2 linked regions of the Mucilaginibacter paludis DSM 18603 genome follow. The protein of the gene in region 2 interacts with the protein of the main gene of each other region in a pairwise test. Links are inferred from orthologs where the notes say so. Each region holds a gene or a part of one and is shown on either strand. Other genes may lie near its edges.

Region 1 (3,170 bases), 2.5 Mb from region 2 along the record:
CAAATAGTAATCTAAAATTTAAACCTGTATGCAAAGTTTATACCTTTGGGCATCATCAATCCTAAAAACATCCTATGAAAAAATCACGTTGGGGTATATTAAGTACGGCCAAAATAGGTTTAAAGCAAGTTATACCGGCTATGCAAAAAAGCAGCTATGTTGATGTAGTTGCCATAGCCTCACGCAATTTATTGAATGGTAAAGCCGCGGCGGACGAATTAGGTATACCCCAGGTTTATGAGAGCTACGAAGCCCTTTTAGGCGATGCTAATATTGATGCGGTTTACATCCCGCTGCCCAACCACTTGCACGTTACTTATACCATTAAAGCTTTACAGGCAGGCAAGCATGTGCTTTGCGAAAAACCCATCGGGCTGAATGCCGCCGAAGCACAACAAGTTGCCGATGCAGCCAAACAGTATCCGCATTTAAAAGTAATGGAAGCATTTATGTACCGCTTTCATCCGCAATGGTTAAAGGCCAAACAATTGGTTGACGAAGGCGTACTGGGCGAAGTAAAAACTATCCAGTCGTTTTTTTCTTATTTTAACGATGATGCAAACAATATCCGCAATAAGCCCGAAACCGGAGGTGGCGCCTTGATGGATATTGGCTGCTATTGCTTATCGTTCCCCAGGTTTATCATTAACGGTGAGCCTCAAAGTGTTTTGGGATTGATAGATACCGACCCTGTTATGAAAACCGATAGGATTACATCAGGAATATTAGATTTTGGCCAGGGCCAGAGCGCAACATTTACCTGCTCAACACAATTGGAGCCTTATCAGCGGGTTAACATTGTTGGCACCAAAGGCCGTTTAGAAATCGAAATTCCGGTGAACGCTGTTGCGGATGAACCCGCACGTTTGTGGCTGCAAAATAATAAGGCGATACAAGAGATTACAACGGAGCCGGTAAATCAATATACCCTACAGGCAGACGAATTTTGCAAGTCGATCATAAACAATACCGCCGTACCAACGCCCTTAACCGATGCCGTAGGTAACATGAAGGTGATTGACGCTTTATTTAAAAGTGCAGCCGAGCGGCAATGGGTAAAAATATAATTACCTCACTTGCCCTTCGCCCCTGACGAACCATTTTTCGGTTACCAGTTTTTCTAAAGCAAAGGGGCCGCGCGCATGTAATTTTTGGGTGGAGATGCCAATTTCGGCGCCTAAGCCAAATACCCCGCCATCGGTAAACCGGGTTGAAGCATTAATATAAGCTGCCGCCGCATCTACCTCATTGATAAAGCGTTCCGCCAATTGCATATTCTCAGAAAGGATAGCTTCGGAATGCCTGGACGAATGCAGGCTGATATGGTCCAGAGCCTCCTCAATACCCGCAACCACCTTAACCGAGCATTTAAAATCCAGAAACTCGCGGCCAAAATCGTCGCGCCGGGCTTCGCGCAAATGTGGATAATGTAATTCCTTTAATATATCATGGCTCTCTTCGTCGGCAAATATTTCTACATCATATGCCAACAGGCCCGGCGCAACCAATTGTAAAAAAGGCCTGGCAATGGCACGGTCAACCAAAATGGTATCTAACGAGTTACATACCGATGGGCGGCTTACCTTGGCGTTTACCACCACCGCGGCAGCCTGCTCCAGTTTGGCTGTTTTTTCTACATAGGTATGGCAAACCCCTGCCCCGGTTTCAATGACCGGCACCTTTGAGTTTTCGCGCACAAAATCAATCAATTGCTGTGAGCCTCTCGGGATGATAATATCGATATATTTTACCGCCGTCAGCATTTCCTGGATAAACTTACGGTCAGTCGGCAACAACTGCACGATGGCCTCATCCAAACCAAACTCGCGTAAAACATCGTGTATCAGGTTAACCAGGCAAATATTGGTGTAAAGGGCATCGCTGCCTCCTCTTAACACGCAAACATTGCCCGAGCGGATACAAAGTGCGGCCACATCAATGGTGACGTTGGGTCTTGATTCGTAAATTATGCCTACCACACCTAAGGGTACCGTTTTTTTTTGAATGAACAGACCATTGGCGGTAGTATGCTCCAAAAGTATCTTTCCGCTTGGATCGGGCAGGGCACTGATATCGTTGATACTGGTAAACAGATCGGCAATGCGGGCATCGTTGAGCAGCAACCGGTCCTTTTTGGGGTCGGTATCGGGCATGCGATCCACGTCTCTCTTATTTTCACTAATAATCTGTTCTTTATTTTGCGACAGCACAACGGCTAAACGGCTTAAAACCGTTTTCTTTTGTTCATCGTTAAGTAACTTAATAGCTCCCGATGCCTTATGAGCCTGATATAATAGATTTTCGATAGATTCCATACTTTTGCTAATTAAAGTAAAACGATATCATCAGCGTTGGCAATAATCAGCTTTTGCGTTTTCATATTTTGCAACACATCGTCCGATGATATTTTAGCGCGGCCAACCGCAATGCTTACGTGGTTTTCGTCTAATATCTCAAAAACCTCGCCCTGCTCAAATTTATCTACAACGGCAGTAACGCCCACAGCTAACAGGCTATGCCCGTTTTGCAGGGCCTTGCAGGCACCGGCATCAATCTGCAGGCTGCCCGTTACCAGGCTGCCACTTGCCAGCCATTTTTTTCGTGCAGGCATTGAGCATTTTTGAGGATGGCACAAGGTGCCGGTTTGTTCTTTAATGGCGTTTATTATACCATCATCAGTTCTGATACCGAAAATAACCACCTTAATGCCCATACGGGTAGCCAGGCGGGCAAAAGTTAATTTTGATACCATGCCACCTAAGCCCAGCGACGATTTTTCTTTGTTAGCCAGGCCCAGCGCAGCTTTATCTATTACCGGTATTTCGGGAATTACGTTACCGTCTGCATCTAATACACCGGGCACAGAGGTACTGAATAACAATACCGAAGCTCCAAAACCTACGGCAATTAAGGTGGCAAGTTCGTCGTTATCAGAAAACTTGAGCTCAAGGCTGCTCACCACATCATTCTCGTTAGCTATGGGGATGATATCATTATCCCAAAGCTCCTCATACGTTTTTTTGAGTTGCAAAAATTGGTTCCGGTTTGAAAAATGTTGGCGCTCGCACAAGCTTTGTGCTATGTTGATACCATAGGGCGCAAAATATCCGGCGTATTTACTAAGTAGCAAGGGGTTGCCAATAGCTGCGGCAGCTTTACGCTCGCTAATG
Region 2 (3,322 bases):
AGTCAAATGTGATTCATTTTCAAACTGCCAAAAGCACCCATAACATGCACTCCTTCCAACCTTACAATAAAAAAGCGCTTCCTCATTTAAAAGCGTATTGCTTATTAACCACTGATACCACTGGCGGGATGCGCCTGCTTTCAAACAGATCATACCCAGCCTTCATGTTGTTCCAAAAGCTAAAATAGTCGGATGCCGCGCAGAGCTTCATATTGGTGGCGTTGAGTTTAAAAGGGAAGATATGTAAAGGTATAGCAGTTTGGCCGGCGGCAAGGCTTTTGTAAACTACGGTGTAAATCTCTTCGATCAAAGGGTCGGTCATGGCGTAGCATCCTATGGATGCGCAGTGCCCGTGAATCATGATATCTGTGCCGGTATAGCCCTTTGATTTTTCTAACTGATTGGGGTACCCAATATTGATGGCCAGGTGGTAGTGGCTTACCGGGTTAAGCTGCCAGGGTGTAATGTAGTAAAACCCTTCCGGGCTTTTGCCATCGTTTATCCGGGTTTTAGTGCCAAAACCTCCGGAAAAATAACAAACCGGGTAAGTTTTAAATAAGCTGTAGGTGCTGTCTTTTTTTACCCAGATCTCAAGAATATGTTCTTCTTTAAATATGCGGATGTAGATGGGGCTGCCCGCTTTGAAACCGCCATTGTTTAGTTCTTTTTCCAGACGGGGCCAAACAGCGGCTCTTACGTCCGCAGCCAGTTTACTGTCGGGCAGGTCGGTTACGGGATGATTAATCAGTAAGAAAAAACTGATCAATACTAACAGGGCTTTAAGCATAAGTTTTTGAAAATGATGTTGCAATATAATGATACGCCAGCAATCTATTACAAACAAAATGCAAGCTCAAGGCGGCCGCATTAAAAAGTTCATTTGATTTTAGTAGCGAAAAAAGGAACCCTGCTGACAAGGGGGCGCCTACGGAGCCAAAACTTATTTTTTTGTCCCCTATAAACAGGAAGCTCCTACCGGAGCTCTTTAACAGTGTATCGTCCTGAAAAAATTTACAGTTTTTTAGATAATCCTGCTAAGTATTTACAGGTTGTTTTTACTCCAGCGGAGTAGCCTGTTTATAGAAAAGGCATTTAACCTGCTTTGGCTTCGTAGGGGCCTCCTCTTACCTTTTTAATGTCCTTGCCCTGAATGTGCAAGCCAGACGAACTATATTATTATATGCCTAAAACACTTTTCAACTTAACATAGCCTGCTTTGCTTACCGGTATTTTGGCCCCCGATTTGAGTATGGCGATATGTGCGTCTTTTTCGTAAGGATCAATGCGGGTAATTTGTTGTACTGCTAAAATGTAGGAGCGGTGTACGCGTACAAACTGGCGCGGATCTAAGGTCTGCTCAAAAAAGCTCATGGTTTTATTTTTCAGGAACGAGCCTTCCTGGGTATGGATGCTTACATAATCGTCGTCGGCTTCCAGGTATTGCACATCCTGAACAGGGATGATCTTCACTTTAGTTCCGGTTTTAACTACAATGCGTTCATGTTGGGCAGGCGACGCGGATACAGTCGAGTTAGTGATTTCTTCGGCGGTTTTCTGCGGCTTCGACGGCGACGATTGATGAAGCCATTTATCAACAGCCTTGGTAAAACGTTCTTTGCTAAAAGGCTTCAGCAAATAATCAACCGCGTGCGTTTCAAAAGCCTTAATGGCATACTCGTCAAAAGCGGTTGTGAAAATAACCGAAGGCGGATTTTCAACCAACTCAAGCATTTCAAAGCCGTTGATCTTGGGCATTTGCACATCAAGGAAAATCAGGTCGGGCTGATATTGGTTAATGGCTTTTACACCTTCAAATCCATCGCCACACTCCTGCAAAACCTCAATCTGCGGAAAATCCATCAAATACTCCCTCACAATTAAACGGGCCAGGGGTTCATCATCTATAATTAAAGCTCGTTTCATGTTAACTGGGGTATTTTTATAATCGTTGTGTATAAATTATCTTCGGCGTGTGTCTCAACCAAATCGTTACGTGCAAACAGCAGGTATAGGCGTCGTTGCACACCACTTAAACCAAAACCCGTTCCCTGCCTTGGCCGGGTGGTTTGCGCATCATAAGGGTTTTGCACCATTAATACTAAATAATTATCGCTAACCTCTGCACGGATACTGATGGTTACCTCCTCGGTGGTATCATACAATCCAAATTTAATAGAATTTTCTACAATTGGCTGTAAAAGCATGGCAGGTAGCAGGGTAGTTCCGCTTTTGCTGTCGCAACTGATTTCGGTAATCAGGCGATGTCCAAAGCGTACCTTTTCAATATCCAGGTACAATTGCAGGTGCGCCAGTTCTTCGGCTAAGGTTACCGGCTCCTGATCGTCTTTTTTGAGCGTACCACGTAAAAAATCGGATAGCTGGTGGATCATTTTCCGGGCTTCCTCCGGGCGGATGCCAATCAATGCGTTGATGGAGTTTAAACTGTTAAACAAAAAGTGCGGTTGGAGTTGCTGGCGCAGGTTATATAGCTCCGCCTCGCGGGCCAGTCTTTCGGCATCCGCTTTGCGTTTATCGCTTTTCTTTTGGTCAAGCTGGCTGTAAAAAATAACGCTCACCATAGCCATACAGCCCACGGCCAGGAAACCAATAAAAAAACGGATAATTAATGATTGCAGCAGAAAATCTTTATAAATCTTATCAGCAATCAATGCCGGTAGCAGCCAACGGGCGGCGGTAATACAAAGTCCGGACAACACACCGCACCAAACTACCAGGTTGATATAACCCTTGGTACCGGGCTGATAGTAGCGCAGGTTGTTGTTGATCAGCCAGCAAGCGGCTGTTAAAAGTATGGTATTAATAACACTGTCAACAATGGCCATATACCAGTTAAAACCAAAGCTATGTATAATATAAGCCTGCATGGCAGCCCATGTTAACAGGCAGGCCACCAGTGTTAAACTTATTTTTGAATAAATAGCTTGTGTTGTTGCCAAGGTTTTTGTTTAACTGAATGAATAATCGGTTTTGTTTAACAGTGCGGATTTGTGATGGGCCCATTTGATATACAGATCGGCATCCGGCTCCTCGTGTATGTTGTAATAAAGTTCGGTGCCATCTGCCAATTCGCTTAATTTATTGAGCTCGGCAACATCAATAAAGTGCCATTGAACGGTTTGCTGCTGGCTGTTAACAAACCGGTCCTGATTTTTACGGCCTAAATCACAAGCTTTTTCAAGAGCCTGTTTTTCATCGTCGGCTTTCACCAGGCGCAGTTGCTCATCAAACTGCGGCTGGTGGTTACCCTCGCCACTAACGATCTGGAAAATTATTTTAGCTACATACCAACTCATAAACCTTG

What was found.
Region 1: the proteins of MUCPA_RS21230 (region 2) and MUCPA_RS31985 interact in binary tests that used the Escherichia coli proteins (3 or more experiments, as listed by UniProt). The link is inferred for Mucilaginibacter paludis DSM 18603 from one-to-one orthologs.

What each region holds. Positions count from the first base shown.
Region 1 is NZ_CM001403.1:7,519,862-7,523,031, reverse strand. Bases 192-3,030 are described here. They hold MUCPA_RS31985 (glutamate-5-semialdehyde dehydrogenase), read right to left. Parts: upstream 2,316-3,030; coding sequence 1,068-2,315; downstream 192-1,067. Other genes in these bases: proB (glutamate 5-kinase), read right to left, coding at 2,327-3,030; MUCPA_RS31990 (Gfo/Idh/MocA family protein), read left to right, coding at 192-1,067. Outside these bases: more of MUCPA_RS31990, read left to right, coding at 75-191; more of proB, read right to left, coding at 3,031-3,170. UniProt on the Escherichia coli protein: Catalyzes the NADPH-dependent reduction of L-glutamate 5-phosphate into L-glutamate 5-semialdehyde and phosphate. The product spontaneously undergoes cyclization to form 1-pyrroline-5-carboxylate.
Region 2 is NZ_CM001403.1:5,014,958-5,018,279, forward strand. Bases 51-3,041 are described here. They hold MUCPA_RS21230 (LytR/AlgR family response regulator transcription factor), read right to left. Parts: upstream 1,924-3,041; coding sequence 1,177-1,923; downstream 51-1,176. Other genes in these bases: MUCPA_RS21225 (L,D-transpeptidase family protein), read right to left, coding at 83-787; MUCPA_RS21235 (sensor histidine kinase), read right to left, coding at 1,920-2,957; MUCPA_RS21240 (DUF4288 domain-containing protein), read right to left, coding at 2,967-3,041. In the rest of the region: more of MUCPA_RS21240, read right to left, coding at 3,042-3,314. UniProt on the Escherichia coli protein: Member of the two-component regulatory system BtsS/BtsR, which is part of a nutrient-sensing regulatory network composed of BtsS/BtsR, the low-affinity pyruvate signaling system YpdA/YpdB and their respective target proteins, BtsT and YhjX.